One region of the Rugamonas sp. GW822-FHT03B10 genome, then DNA from elsewhere that is predicted to be linked to it. Evidence: predicted binding sites of a transcription regulator. Region 1 holds the regulator's gene; each other region holds the start of a gene.
What was found. The regulator FliA, encoded in region 1, starts transcription of late flagellar genes. The targets are predictions, from matches to a motif close to CTAAAGTTTNNNNNNNNNNNGCCGNTA.

Region 2: AC1RQG_RS06745 (flagellar protein FliT) is a predicted target of FliA. The motif match lies at 2,230-2,256, and genes of this name have one in related genera.
Region 3: fliD (flagellar filament capping protein FliD) is a predicted target of FliA. The motif match lies at 1,875-1,901, and genes of this name have one in related genera.

Annotation. Positions count from the first base shown of each region.
Region 1 is NZ_JBXANP010000002.1:606,943-612,049, forward strand. Features, by position in the region: gene AC1RQG_RS05805 (Rpn family recombination-promoting nuclease/putative transposase) at 1-579, shown strand, start outside; gene flhF (flagellar biosynthesis GTPase FlhF) at 814-2,169, shown strand; gene AC1RQG_RS05815 (MinD/ParA family ATP-binding protein) at 2,162-2,986, shown strand; gene AC1RQG_RS05820 (RNA polymerase sigma factor FliA) at 3,003-3,734, shown strand; gene AC1RQG_RS05825 (flagellar motor protein) at 3,716-4,462, shown strand; gene motD (flagellar motor protein MotD) at 4,464-5,107, shown strand, end outside.
Region 2 is NZ_JBXANP010000003.1:177,683-182,789, forward strand. Features, by position in the region: gene AC1RQG_RS06735 (M13 family metallopeptidase) at 1-1,012, opposite strand, end outside; gene AC1RQG_RS06740 (HDOD domain-containing protein) at 1,268-2,095, shown strand; gene AC1RQG_RS06745 (flagellar protein FliT) at 2,300-2,584, shown strand; gene AC1RQG_RS06750 (type IV pilus assembly protein FimV) at 2,947-4,167, opposite strand; gene fumC (class II fumarate hydratase) at 4,283-5,107, shown strand, end outside.
Region 3 is NZ_JBXANP010000019.1:10,854-15,960, forward strand. Features, by position in the region: gene fliD (flagellar filament capping protein FliD) at 1-1,839, opposite strand, end outside; gene AC1RQG_RS23185 (flagellar protein FlaG) at 2,165-2,554, opposite strand; gene AC1RQG_RS23190 (flagellin N-terminal helical domain-containing protein) at 2,642-4,186, opposite strand; gene AC1RQG_RS23195 (GGDEF domain-containing protein) at 4,601-5,107, opposite strand, start outside.

The sequences.
Region 1 (5,107 bases):
AAACTGCGCGATTATGCGCCGCGCCTCGAGCAGTTGCTTGAGCAGTCCAATCCATTCGGGCTGGTGACGGCGGCCCATTTGCTCACCCGCCGGACCGGCGGCGACGCCGCACGCCGCCATGCGGCCAAACTGCGCCTGGCGCGCTTGCTGTATGCGCGTGATTGGGACAAACAACGTATCATTGATTTGTACCTGTTGATAGACTGGATGATGCGCTTGCCTTCCGAACTGGAGCGGGTTTTGTGGCGCGACATCCAATTGCTGGAAAGGGAGTGCACTATGCGATACGTGAGTTCAGTTGAGAAAATCGGCATCGAGCTGGGGCGTGAGGAGGGCTTGCGGGAAGGGCGGCAGGAAGGGCGGCAGGAAGGGCGGCAGGAAGGGCGGCAGGAAGGGCGGCAGGAAGGCCGGGAAGAAGGGCGCAAGGAATTGCTGGCCATGCTCATCGAAAGCCGTTTCGGCAGCGTGCCGTCGGCTGTGCGCGAACGCTTGGCGGCCGCCGACAGTGCCGAACTGGATGCCTGGGCCAGGAAGCTGTTCAGCGCAACCAGCCTGGATGACGTGTTCGCCGACGTTTGACTGTTGCCCCCGTCAAACGGGAACTTGTCCGCGCGCCGCCGCGCGGGCAACGGTGAAATACGGCCCATTTCCACCCCTGTTCATCGGATCGTTTCCTTGGTGCATCGTCAATAATGACACTGTCAGAGCAAAGGCGCCTCATGTCGAAGGCGCGGCGCTCAAGTAACAGGAGTCGATGATGATGGCCAAACCACTTTCCCAACCACGTGCTGCCCTTGCCCAAGGGAGCCGGCCATGAACGTCAAGAAATTCACCGCGCCCACGTCGCGCGAAGCGCTGCGCAAGGTGCGCGAGGCGCTCGGCCCCGACGCTGTGATCCTGTCCAACCGCCAGGCCGATGGCGTGGTGGAGATCCTGGCACTGGCCAATGACGACGCCGCCTCGCTCGCGTCGCCCGCGCCGCAGTCGCCGATGGCCGCGCCGCGTCCGCAGCTGGACCTGCCGCCCGCCGCCCCCATGATGGCGGCGCAACCGGCCCGCCGCGTGGTGGCCTCGCCCTCGTCGTACGCGTCGGCCACGGCCGCCGCCGCCGCCGCGCCGGCCCAGCCGCGCGCCGCCGCCCTCGACATGGAGCGTATTTCCGAACTGGTGGCCGCCGCCGTGGCCAGCGCCAAGCAGAACGCCGCCGCCGAGATGAGCGGCATGATGAAAGAGATCCGCGCCATGCGCGGCATGATGGAGACCCAGCTGGCCGAGATCGCCTGGGGTTCGACCCAGCAGCGCGAGCCGCACAAGGCCACCGTGCTGCGCGAGATGCTGGCGGCCGGCTTTTCCGCCAGCCTGGCGCGCTACCTGATCGAAAAACTGCCGGCCAGCCGCGACGCGGCCGACAGCATGCGCTGGATCAAGACCGTGTTGACCCGCAACCTGAGCACCATGGCCAACGAGGACGCGCTGATCGACCAGGGCGGCGTGTTCGCGCTGGTGGGCCCCACCGGCGTGGGCAAGACCACCAGCACCGCCAAGCTGGCCGCGCGCTGCGTGATGCGCCACGGCGCCGACAAGCTGGCCCTGATCACGACCGACGCCTACCGTATCGGCGCCCACGAGCAACTGCGCATCTACGGCAAGATCCTGGGCGTGATGGTGCACTCGGTGAAGGACGAGGCCGACCTGCGCATCGCGCTCAAGGAACTGAAGAACAAGCACACGGTGCTGATCGACACGGTCGGCGTCAGCCAGCGCGACCAGATGGTGACCGAGCAGGTGGCCATGCTGCAAGGCGCCGGCGCCGACGTCAAGCGCGTGCTGTGCCTGAACGCCACAGCCACCCAGGAAACCCTGAACGAAGTGGTGCGCGCCTACCAGGGCAGCGGCCTGGCCGGCTGCATCATGACCAAGCTGGACGAGGCGGCCGCCATCGGCAACGTGCTCGACGTGGTGATCCGCCAGAAGCTGAACCTGTTCTACGTCTCCAACGGCCAGCGCGTGCCGGAAGACCTGCACCTGGCCGACCCGGCCTGGCTGATCGACCGCGCCTTCAAGCTCAAGCGCGACGCCATCCCCGGCCAGTACCTGGACGCGGAATTGCCGCTGTTGATGTCCAACGCCGGCGCCGACGGCTCGCTGCGCGAGGTGCACCTTGGCTAACTTCGATTTCGACCAGGCCGAAGGCCTGCGCCGGATGCTGGCCGGCCCCACGCCACGCATCGTCACCTTCCTGTCGGCCACGCCGCAGGACGACAAGGCCGCCATGCTGGTCAACCTGGCCGCCTCGCTGGCCCGCGCCGGCAACGACGTGCTGCTGATGGATGCCTGCGCCAGCGCCCATGGCGTGGCCTCGCGCCTCGGGCTCGACGACGGCGCCAGCCTGCTCAACGTGGCGCGCCAGGAGTGCGCGCTGAACCAGGTGCTGTACGAGGCGCCGCAAGGCTTCACGGTGGCCTCGATGACGCGCGGCGAGGCGCGCCGCGGCCCGGACGAGGCGCGCCGGCTGGCCAAGGCCTTCGACGTGCTGGTGCGCCAGACCGGCATGGTGATCGTCGACGGCGAATTCGACGGCGGCGCGTTCCCGGTGCCGGTCATGGCCAGCGCCGAGATCGTGGTGCAGGTGTCCAACAACGCCCGTTCCATCACGGCCGCCTACGCCATGATCAAGCGCCTGAACCACGAGCTGGGCCGGCGCCCGTTCGGAATTCTCGTCACCGGGGCTTCCGAAACGGAAGCAAAGGTGGTATACGATAACATGGCGCAAGCGGCAAGCCGTTACCTGGCGGTCAACCTGGTATCGATGGGCTCGGTGCCGGCCGACGAATACCTGCAGCGGGCCGCGCGCCTGGGGCGGGCCGTGGTCGACGCCTTCCCGCTGGCCGGCGCCTCGGTCGCGTTTCGTCAACTGGCGGGGCGGTTTGCGCTGGCCGGCTCGCCTTCCATGCGCGCGGGGAGCCAGCATCAATTCAGCGCCTAACGAATAACAAGAATTTATGTACACGGTCAAAGGGAAACCGAGCAGAGACAGCTTGCTGACGGAGCACATGCCGCTGGTTAAGCGTCTCGCCCACCATATGAAGGCCAAGCTGCCGCCCAGCGTCGAGGTGGACGATCTGGTCCAGGCCGGGATGATAGGCTTGCTCGACGCCATCAGCCGTTACGAGGAAACCCATGGCGCCCAGTTCGAAACCTATGCCGTGCTGCGCATCCGCGGCGCCATGCTCGACGAGTTGCGCAACAGCGACTGGCTGCCGCGTTCGATGCGCCAGAACATGCGCAAGATCGAGACGGCCATGAGCACGCTGCAGCAGCGCCTCGGCCATCCGCCGACGGAATCGGAGGTGGCCAAGATGCTCAAGATGTCCTTGGCCGACTACCAGGAGATGCTGTCCGACGGCGGCGGCCACCAGCTGGTCTATTACGAGGACTTCCACGACGACGACGGCAACGACAGCTTCCTCGACCGCTATTGCTCGGACGAGGAGAGCGACCCGCTGCGCTCGCTGCTCGACGGCGACTTCCGCCAGGCCGTGATCGACGCCATCGACGCCCTGCCGCCGCGCGAGAAGATCCTGATGGGCTTGTACTACGAAGAGGAATTGAACTTGAAGGAAATCGGCGCCGTCATGGGCGTGTCGGAATCGCGCGTGTCGCAGTTGCACACGCAAGCCGTGGCGCGGCTGCGCGCCACCTTACGGGAGCGGTCTTGGACTGGGCCAGCGTAGCCGGGGTGCTGCTGGCGCTGGCCGGCATCGTCGTCGGCCAGGGGCTGGAAGGGGGCAAGCTCGGATCGCTGATCCAGCCGGCCGCGTTCGCCATCGTCATCGTCGGCACCTTCGGCGCCGTGCTGCTGCAGACCCGTCCGCCCACCTTCTGGCGCGGGCTGCGCATGCTGCGCCTGGTGTTCTCGCCGCCGCCCGACAACCGCGCCGCGCTGGCGCGCGAGATCAACGCCTGGAACCTGGCGGCGCGGCGCGACGGCCTGCTGGCGCTGGAGCGCTACATGCTCGCCTCCAAGGACAAGTTCAACGCCAAGGGGCTGCGCCTGATCGTCGACGGCATCGCGCCCGACAAGCTGCGCCACATCCTCGACACCGAGATCACGGCCTACGAGACCGAGCAGCGGCAGGCCGTGCGGATCTGGGAGTCGGCGGCCGGCTATGCGCCCACCATCGGCATCCTGGGCGCCGTGCTGGGCCTGATCCACGTGATGGAGAACCTGACCGACCCCAGCAAGCTGGGCTCGGGCATCGCCGTCGCCTTCGTGTCCACCATCTACGGTGTCGGCCTGGCCAATCTGTTCCTGTACCCGGTGGCCAACAAGCTCAAGGCCATCGTCACCCAGGCCGTGCACCAGCAGGAGATCGCCGCCGCCGTGTTCCACGACATCGCCACCGGCGACCACACGCGCGTGATCGACGAGCGCGTGGCCACGCTGCTACGGGAACTGTGACATGCAATACCGGCGCGCGCGCAGGAAGTTCGACGAGGAGGTGGAGAACCCCGAGCGCTGGCTGATCTCGTATTCGGACTTCATCACGCTGCTGTTCGCCTTCTTCGTCGTCATGTACGCCGTGTCGTCGGTCAACATCGGCAAGTACCAGGTGTTCTCGGACGCGCTGGGCGACGCCTTCGGCGGGGCCGGCGCGGCCAAGCCCATCACCACCCAGGTGCAGAACCTGCCCATCCCCAATCCCGGCCTGCGCCGGCGCACCGAATTGCTGCGCAAGGAAAAGGAACACATGACCAAGCTGGCGCAGGACCTGCTGTCGACGCTGGCGCCGCTGGTCAAGGAGGGCAAGGTGCGGGTGACGCAGAACAGCCGCGGGGTCAGTGTGGAGATCAACGCCAGCGTGTTGTTCGATCCGGGCGACGCGCGCCTGACGGCCGCATCGACGGAAGCGCTGCGGGCGGTGGCCGTGCTGCTCAAGGATGACAGCCACGACGTGCAGGTGGAGGGGCACACCGACAACCAGCCGATCCGCAACAGCGTGTATCCGTCGAACTGGGAGTTGTCGTCGGTGCGGGCGGCCAGCGTGGTGCGGCTGTTCATCGACGCCGGCGTGGCGCCGGCCCGGCTGACGGCCGTCGGCCACGC
Region 2 (5,107 bases), on a different contig from region 1:
GGAAGGCGAGGAAGTCCTTCCACGTCTCCAGCGGCATGGTCTGCACCAGCTTGGCCGCACCGGTGATGGCAGTTGGATGCCAGACGATGAACTTCTGCTGGCCGGCCAGGCCCGCGCTCTGGAAATACGCCTTCCAGTCCATGCCCGGCGCCTTGCGCGCGAAGTCGGCCGCCTGCCACTGGTTGTTGGCTTTCAGGACGTCGGACGAGTCCTCGCGGTTGGCGTGCGACTGGGCGATCTTGCGCTCCAGGTCGAACACGCGGGCCGCGCGCGCGTCCGCGTCATCGACCCCGGCCAGGCGGAACGTGGCGGCGATGTGGGCCAGGTATTTGCCGCGCAGCGCCGTCATCGAGGGCGTGTCGTCCAGGTAGTAGGCGCGGTCGGGCATGCCCAGGCCGCCTTGCAGCAGATACGGCGTGTAATGGGTGGCGTCCGTCAGCCCCTGGGCCACCCACAGCCCGAACAGGTTCTCGGTGAAGAAATTGGTGGCGTTGAGCGGATCGACGTCGGCCCGCAGCGTGGCGCCCAGCGCGCGCGTGAGGGCGGCCTTGTCCTTGATGGCGGCGATGTCCTTGAGCTGGGCTCGCAGCGGCGCCAGGCCGCGCGCCTCGATGCCCGCCTCATCCATGAAGCTGCGGTAGTAGGCCACGATCTTCTTCGCCTCGGCGCTGGCGGCCGGGTCGGCGGCCAGGCCATCGATCAGCTTGACGATGCGCGCGTTGGTGTCCTCCACCAGCGCCGCCCCCACGCCCCAGTTGCTGCGGTCGGCGGGAATCTCGACCGATTTCAGCCATTCACCATTGACGTAGTCGAAGAAGTCGTCGCCGGGCAGCGTGGCGGGCGCGGCGGTGTTGGCGACGGCGGCGACGGGCGCCGTGTCGTCCGGCGCGGCGTGGGCCTGGGCCTGCGCGAACGTGGCGCAGAACGTGGCACCAAACGTGGCGCCTAACACTGCCAGGCTGAGGGCGGTCTTGCGGGCGGCGCGGTGCAGCGGTCGGGAGTGAGCTTGCATGGTTGTCCTTTTATCGTGGATCTGGATGTGGGATTGGCGTGATGGGCCAGCATGCACTGTAGCGCCAACCCGCCGCGCGCACGCGGGCGATGCGACGAACTGCAGGATCGCCGGCATGGATGGTAAAAAAACACGGCCTCGAACTCTTGGTCCATCGGCAGAAAAGATACGCTAGAGCATCAAAATTTCTTTTTTGATCGCGGGAATCGCTATATAGTTCACTGATAGCAACGCGAAACCAACGAGGAGAAGAAAATGAAGCTTGATGCCCTGTTCCAGAATCCGACTGCGTTGCCCACCGCGCCCAAGGTCGTGGAAGAGCTGATCAGCAGTTTTGACAAGGCCAGCGTCTCGACCGAAGAGATCGCCAAAAAATTGTCCACGGATCCTGTGCTGAGCGCCAAGCTGCTGCGCCTGGCCAACTCGGCCTACTACCACGTGTCGCGCAGCATCGGCACGGTGGAGGACGCGGTGCTGATGCTGGGCTTCGTGACCGTGCGCACGCTGGTCATCAGTTCCGGCCTGGTGAGCGGATTCAAGACCGTGCCCGGCCTGGAGCTCAAACAATTCTGGCGCTACAGCCTGCACACGGCCGTCTCGGCCAAATGGATCGCCAAGCAGACCGGCGAGAACACCGACCTCGCCTTCACCATCGGCATGATGCACGCCATCGGCCAACTGGTGATCCACTCGGCCATGCCGGAGCAGGCGCTGGCGCTGGACAAGGTGGCCGGCCCGATGGACGCGCGCCGCCTCGACGCGGAACTGGCCTCGCTCGGCTACACCTTCGCCGACGTGGGCGCGGAACTGGCCCGCCGCTGGAAATTCCCCAACACGTTCTCGGAAACCATCAGCGCCTTCCCCGACCCGCTCAACCACACCCCGCCCAACCGTCTGGCCGCCGTGGTGAACCTGGCCGCATGGCGCGCACGGGTCGAGCAGAACAAGCTGAGCGAGGATGAAATCGCCGCCTGCTACCCGACCGAGATGGCCGAGGCCCTGGGCCTGGACGACGGCGATCTGATCGACAAGATGCCGTCGCCCGATGAACTGAGCGCCGGCCTGGAAGAATTGATCAAGTAAGCAAAACAACAACATCGCCAGCGCGATCGTCAGCGGCCGCCGCCCGTTTTTTGGGCAGGCGGCCGTTTTTCATGGCGCCCCGCCCCCGCTTTTGAAAATATTTTCGATTTTTCGCAAAATATTTTCGAAAAACCCTAAAGTTCTTCCCGCAGCCGACGTTACCCAAGACAAGCGGTAGTCTTTTTCCACTTTTCAGGGCGCGCCATGACCTCCTCCGAAGTCCTCTCGATGTACGAAAATATTGCCGGACTGAGCAACCAGATGGTGGCCGCCGCCCGCATGAGCGACTGGGACAGCCTGAGCCGCCTGGAAAGCCAGTGCGCGACCGCCGCCCGCCCCGCCGCCAGCGACGTGCCGGCCCTGAGCGGCGCACCGCGCCAGCGCAAGATCGACCTGCTCAAGCAGATCCTCGCCAACGACCGCGCCATCCGCGACGTGACGGAACCATGGATGAACCAGATGCCCGGCATGAGCGCGCCACGCCAGTAAGCGTTCTTGCGTAAATTGAAATAAAGCGCCTGCGGGCGCTTTTTTTATTGCCAGCCGCGAAATAGCCGGCACTAAAAAAGAAAGCCCGGCATCGAGCCGGGCTTTCTCAGGAATTGGTGGAGAGCGAACACCAGGTATCTCCTGGCGTCGCCCCGCTTCCGGTTGCCTCCGGAGTCCGCGCATACATTGTCGTCGCGCAGACCGCTTCCAAGCCAAGTCGTTTCATCAACGCTCATTCTGGGTGCGCGCCACACTATCGTTGGTGACTGCGCCAGATCATGGCCTGTTTATTTGTAGCATTGAAACTACGGGTTTAGTATAGCCCAGTTCTCCAGCGCGTGCATACACCGCCCATACTTTCGCTATTGAGCTTGATCTAGAGCATCTTTTTCCGGCTGGGCCTCGTCGACGACGGGTTCCTCGCCCTTCTTGCGGCGCCAGCCCTGCCAGATTTTCAGCGGCGCGCGCGCGGTGCCGCCCTGCTTGCGGCGGCGCAGCCAGTAATAGCCGCCGCCGGCCAGCGCCAGCAACAGGGCGCCGCCGCCGACCATGGTCGTCACGTCCGGCCCCGTCTCCACCGGCGGCTCCTTTTTGTACTTGAGCTTGGTCGAGGCGGGACGGCTGGCGCCGGGCCTCGGTGGCACATGGGCGCGCGCCGGTCTGGCGTCGGGCGCGGGTTTGCCCTCAACCGTGGTTTTGGCGCCGGGCGCCGGCCTGCCGTCGGAGGCGGCCTTGCCGTCCAGCGCGGTCTGCAGCACTTTGACTTTGGCTTCCAGCGCCACCAGCTTTTCCGTCAGGGCCGCGCTGCGGCGGTCGAGCACCACGCATTCCCTGGCATTGGGGCGGGCGGTCTGCGGCGCACAGGCGGCCTCGGACTGTCCGTGAACGGCTGGCGGCACGGCCGGCACGTGGCGCCGGATGCTCGACGCGACGGCGCCGGCGTGGCCATCGGCCATCGCGCCGTTATCGGCCACGTCGGCCACCCCGGCCGCGGTGGCCGGATGCGGCGTGCGGATGGGGACGGCAGCTGCGGCGGCCGGACGGGGGGGGCGTGCCCTGGCCGCCCGCAATGCCGCTTCGGCCGCCGCGTCCAGTTCCGCCAGAGAAGCGCCAGCCGGCTGCGCAACGGGCGCGGCCACCACTGGCGCCGGCGGGGGCGCCGGATGGGGATCTGCTTGCAGCCACAGCGTGGCGGCCCGCACGTCATAGTGACCCGGCACGCCCAGCTCCAGGAACAGGTGGACGTAGTTGGCGTCGACAGGCTTGAGCGTGGTGATGTGCAGGAACTGGCGCTGGTCGCGCCGCACCACGGACAGGTGCACGCTCGCCAGCGCGGGGTTCATGGTGATGCTGGCCCCCTGGTAGACATCGGCCGGCGCCAGCCGCACCTGCAAGCCAGCCGCCTCGTCCGGCGTGAGCGACACCAGTTCGATGTCGGCCGCCAGCTGCTGACCAATGTATGAGCGCACGCTCGCCTCCCCCAGTTCGGCCGCGCGGACGGCCGGCGCCAGCGACGCCGCACAGGCGAGCGCGCACAGGGTGGAAACGAGTCGGGGTTTGCGCTGCGTGTTCAAGTCGGTCATGGCCTATGCTGGTGTGTAATGACTATAACGGCTGAATTCCGCCGATTTGTAGCCCTGCATCAATTTTCCCATTCCGCGCTACACTTTGGCCATCCCCCTCTACACGGAGCACGCCATGAACAGCCGCACCGAACGAGACAGCTTTGGCCCCATCGACGTGCCGGCCGACCAGCTGTGGGGCGCCCAGACCCAGCGCTCGCTTGAGCATTTCCGCATCTCCAGCGAACGCATGCCGCCCGAGCTGATCGCGGCGCTGGCCAGCGTCAAGCGGGCCGCCGCCCGCGTCAACGTGGCGCTGGGCCAGCTGGAACCGGCCAAGGCCGACGCCATCGTGGCCGCCGCCGACGAAGTGCTGGCCGGCCGCCACGGCGCCGAATTCCCGCTGGCCGTGTGGCAGACGGGCTCGGGCACCCAGACCAATATGAACATGAACGAAGTGCTGGCCAACCGCGGCTCCGAACTGATGGGCGGCGAGCGCGGCGAGCGCCGCCTGCTGCACCCGAACGACGACGTGAACCGGGGCCAGTCGTCGAACGACATCTTCCCCACCGCCATCCACGTAGCGGCGGCGCAGGCGCTGGCGCATGCCGTGCAACCGGCCCTGCGCCAGCTGCGCGCCACGCTGGACGCCAAGGCCACCGCCTTCGACGGCATCGTCAAGATCGGCCGCACCCATTTGCAGGACGCCACCCCGCTGACGCTGGGCCAGGAATTTTCCGGCTACGTGGCCCAGCTCGACCACGCGGCGCACGCCATCGACGCCGCCCTGCCCGGCCTGCTGCAACTGGCGGCCGGCGGCACGGCCGTGGGCACCGGGCTGAACGCCCATCCCGAATACGCGGTGCGCATCGCGGCCGAACTGGCGCAGACGCTGGGCCTGCCGTTCCGCACGGCCGGCAACAAATTCGCGGCGCTGGCCGGCCACGAGGCGCTGGTGTCG
Region 3 (5,107 bases), on a different contig from region 1:
GGCCGCGAACAGGCCCGCGATGTCGTTGAAGTTGTTGCTGATCGCCTTGTTCAGCTTGGACGAGTCGAGCGTCAGCGTGCCGTCCTTCTGGAACGAGATGCCGATCTGGGACAGGTTGGTCAGGCTGCCCTTCAGGCCCACGATCGGCTGCGACATCTGGCGCCGCACGGCCGCCTGCAGGTTGCGCACGGTGTTGTCGCCCAGCAGCGGGCCGCCGCTCTTGGTGTCGGGATCGTAGCCGGACAATTGCTTGATCTGGCTGTTGAGGTCGTTGTAGGCCTTGACGAAGTTGTTGACCGAGCTGGTCAGCGAGGCGGTGTCGCGCGCCACGGTCAGGCTGGTGCTGCCGGTCTTGTTGACGTTGAGCGTGACGCCGGCGATGGCGCCCGACAGCGAGGTGTTGCTGCTGCTGACGGCCATGCCGTTCACGTTGGCCAGCGTGTCGAGCGCCGAGGCCTTCTGGCTCATGTTCTGCACCCCGCCCGGATCGTAGCCGAGCAGGTTGACCAGGTCGGGGTCGGCCGGGTTGCCGTTGGCGCCGCTGAGCGTGATGCGCATGGTCGACGAGGCCCCCGTGGCGCTCGAGGTCAGCACCAGGTGGTTGGGCGTGGCGTTGGTGCCGGTGGCGCCATCGGACACCAGGCTGGCCGTGACCCCGAAATTGCCCTTGTTGATGGCGTCGGCGATGCCCTGCAGCGTGTTGTTGCTGCTGTCGATCACGATGTTGCCCGCCGTGCGGTCCGGATCGGCCGTGAAGCTGGCGCCCAGGTAGGCGCCGCCCACGCCGGCCGTCAGGCCGGCGGCGGCCGGGTTGGTGCCGCCCACGGTGATCGGGCTGGCGTCGGTCGATTCCAGCGTGATGGCGCTGACGGCCGTGGTGGTGGAGCCGGTGTTGGCCGCGCCGCTGTTGCCGATGCCGCCGCTCACGGCGCCGCTGACGGCTTCGCTCACGTTGATGTTGGCGCCGTCGGCATTGGTGAATTGCAGGGTGCCGGCGGCGGCCGTGCCGCTGACGGTGATGTTGGCGTCGGCCAGCGCGCGCGTGACGGCCGTGTCGCCGGTCAGCGCCGTGTCGAGCGCGGCCGCGTCGATGCTGCCGGCGGCGCCGGGCGCCACGTTGGCCGCCTGGCTGGCGATGGTCACGCCGCCCACGGTCAGCGCGTAGGAGCCGCCGCCGCTGGTGTCGACGGCGCCGAAGGTGCTGGCGCCGCCGCTGCCGAACAGGGTGGCGCTGGTCACGGTGGCGGCCGCCTTGGCCGACACGCCCGTGGTGCCGCTCTTGGCGTTGATGGCGTCGGCCAGCAGGCGCGCGCTGCGGGTGCTGCCGTCGGTGGCGATGGCGGTGCCGTTGATGGTCAGCGCGCCCGGCGTCAGGCCGCCCGTCAGCACGCCGGCGCCGAGCGTGGTGCCGGTGACGCCGAAGGTGCCGCCGGCCACGGTGCCGAGCGCGAAGTTGATGGTGGTGGTGGCGCCCAGGCCGATGGCGGCCGTGGTGCTCTTGTAGCCGCCCGAGGCCAGGGTCTGGGCTTGCGCCACCTGGCTGACGTTGATGCGGTAGCTGCCGGGCAGGGCCTTGGTGGTGGCGCTGGCGCTCAGCACGCTCGAATCGCCGGGGGTGGCGCTGAGCGACTGGAAGCTGCTCAGCGAGGTCAGCGAGGACAGCGAGCCCTGGAACGAACCGAGGGCGCCCGACAGGGTGCCGAAGGCCGAGACCTTGGCCAGGTAGCTGGCCGATTTCTTGTCGAAGTCCGCCAATGGGGCGGACTCCACCTGCATCAGCTTGCTGACGATGCTGTTGACGTCGATGCCTGACCCGATGCCGGGAGATGAAATGCCCACGTTGGACTCCTGTAGAAAGCAACAATATAAGACATTATCGGCGCGATCAAAGAGGACTTGAGAGGGGGAAATGCCAGTCTGTTCAGCTTTCGCTCAAAAAAAGTGCAGCGGCCGGGTCGACCGCGCCGATGGCGCCGCCTGCGGGGAGAGGCCGGGCACGCGGACGCGGCGCGGTCGCGCCAGGCGCCGGGCGCATGGCTATAGCTTAGCGCAAGCGCGCCATGATGGAAGGAAAAGCGGCGCGCCAAGGCGGTGCGCCAAGGCGGTGCGCCAAGGCGCGCCAAGGCGGTGCGCCAGGGCGGGACGCCGGGGCGGGGCGGCCGCCTCAGGCGGTCTGCTTGATCAGCAGGCCGGTGTTGTGGCTGGCGTTGCCCAGCGATTTGGCGATTTCCAGCGCTTCCGGGGACGGGATCTGGCGCAGCACTTCCTTGGTGGTCTGGTCGATCACCTTGACGACGGTGCGCTTGCTGTCCTTGTCGATCGAGAATTCCAGTCCCTGGGCCTTGGCCTGGGGCGACTGGTTCAGCTGCGACACGGCTTGCGACACCTGGTCCAGCGTCGGCACGGCGCCCGCGCCCTTGACGGCGGCGGCCGTCTCGACGGCGGTGGCGGGCGCCCGCGCGGCGCCATTGGCGGCCGGGGCGGCGTCGTAGCCGGCGGAATGGCGCTCGATCGGGCGCGCCGCCGGGGCAGTGCTTAGTGAGTCGATGGTCATGATGGTTCCTGTCTATGCAAAATCCCCGGCCGCACGAGTCGGCCGGGGAACCGGGTTTTAACGATGTGGATCCATCGTCACACGGGTTTAACCACGCAGCAGCGACAGCACGCCGTTCGGCAGCGAGTTGGCCTGGGCCAACATCGCGGTACCGGCCTGTTGCAGGATCTGGCCGCGGGTCAGGCTGGCCGTCTCCGCCGCGAAGTCGGTATCCTGGATCCGGCTACGCGAGGCCGACAGGTTCTCGGTCGTCGTTTGCAGGTTCGAGATGGTCGAGGCGAAACGGTTCTGGATCGCACCGAGCGCTGCGCGGTTGCTGTTGATCTGGTTCAGGGCCGAGTCGATGGTCAGCAGGGCGGCGTTGGAGCCGTCCACCGAGCTGACGTCGATCTTGCCGACCGATTGCAGATCGCTGCCGACGGCGGTGCCGCCGGTCACGACCGAGGTCGTGCTGGTGATCGAGAAGCCCGAATCGGACGAGAACTCGACGCGCCCGCCGACGGCCGCGGTGGCGCCCACGGTCAGCGCCGCGGTGGTGGTCGAGGCCGCGCCGCTGACATCGGCGCCGCGCACGGTGGCGGCGTTCAACGCCACGTCGCCGGTCTGGGCCGACAGCTGGATGTTGTTGCCGGTGCTGTCGTTCAGCTGCAGTTCCTTCTTGCCGGTGGCGTCGATCTTGATGCTGGCCGTCACGTTGGTGGTGTTGGTCTGGGCATTAATCGCTTGCGCCAGGGCCGACAGGTCGCCGCCCACCACTTTGGCGGTGATGGTGACGGCCTTCGAGTTGGCGTCGTTGGCGGTCGAGTTGGCGCCGCGCAGCTGGAAGTTGACCGCGCCGTCCTGGATGCCGGCGATGGTGGCGACCGTCTTGGCTTGCGCCGTCACGCCGGTGTCCGAGCTCACGGCGTTGACCTTGTCGGCGATGGCCTTGGCCGTGTCGCTGGCGGTGGTGGCGGTGCCGGTCTTGACGAACACATCCTTGGTGGTGCCGGTGCCCGACTTGATGGTCAGCGTGTCGTCGGCCGTCAGCAGGTTGTTGACGTCGGTGGTCAGGTCGGCGCCGGCGCCGGCGACGGCTTGCGACAGCGAGGTGGCGGAGTCGACCGGCTTGATGGTGTTGTTGCCGATGTCGGCGGCCTTGGCGCTCTGCACGCCGATGTTGATGATCTGGTTCGAGTTGGCGCCGACCTGGAACTGGGTGTTGGTCAGGCTGCCGTCGAGCACGTTCTGGCCGTTGAACTGGGTGCTGGTGGCGACGCGGTCCAGCTCCTTGGACAGGGCCGACACCTCGTTCTGGATCGACTTGCGGTCCGATGCGGAGTTGCTGCCGTTGGCCGACTGCACGGCCAGTTCGCGGATCCGCTGCAGCAGGTCGCCGGCGGTGCTCAAGCCACCTTCAGCCGTTTGCGCCAGCGAGATGCCGTCATTGGCGTTGCGCGCTGCCGTCGTATTGCCGCGGATCTGCGAAGTGAAACGCTCGGAAATGGCCAGGCCGGCGGCGTCGTCTTTGGCGCTGTTGATGCGCAGGCCGGAAGACAGGCGTTGCAGCGAGGTTTGCAGTGCGCCTTGCGAGCTGTTCAGGTTACGTTGTGCGTTCAGCGAGGCAATGTTGGTGTTGATGGTTTGCGACATGATGGTTCTCCAGACTAGGTTGGGCTACTTGCTCATTTCACTTTGGTCTGTCTCCGCGTTCCGAGACAATCAAACCGCTGTTGTAATGTGTAACGGTTGCCCCACGGGAAAATTTAGGCAAAAAAAGGCGCGAAATTTTCACTTTCGGGGCTCAACGTTGGCCGCCCATGCCCGCTTAAACGACCGCGTTCGTCGAATCTTTAGGGCGAAAATAATTATATTTTGGCCCGTATTTCCCCGCGATGTGGACCACGGCGGGCGCAAATGGTGGTCTGGATGACAACAGTCTGGACGAAAAAAGACGGGGTCAGGTCATAAAAAAAGGCAACATGCGCGCATGTTGCCTTTCCTTATGACCTGACCCCGCCTTTGACCCCGCCTGCGCCCCCCGTCCGCGGGGCCCGGGGCGCGTCGTCAGTCGGCCACCACCACCCGGTTCTTGCCCGACTGCTTGGCCTGGTACATGGCCTTGTCGGCCCGCTTGACCAGTTCGGCCTGGTCCTCGTTGGGACGGCGCAGCGCCACCCCGGCCGAGAACGTGATCAGCACCTTCTCGTTGTCGTGCAGGAAGAAGTGCTTGGTCAGCTCGCGCTGCAGCCGCGTCATCGTCTGCGAGGCCGCCTCCACCGTCGTCTCGGGCAGCAGGATCAGGAACTCCTCGCCGCCGAAGCGGGCGATCACGTCCATCGAGCGCAGCGTCTCCTTGACGATCTTGACCAGGTGCTTCAAGGCCGCGTCGCCGGCGATGTGGCCGTAGGTGTCGTTGAGGCGCTTGAAGTCGTCCAGGTCCAGCAGCGCGATGCACAGCGGCGTGCCGCGGCGGTCCGAGCGGGCCGTCTCGCGTTCGAACACGTCGTCCAGGCCGCGCCGGTTCAGGCTGCCCGTGAGCTGGTCCTCGCGCACCAATTCGCTCATGTGCTG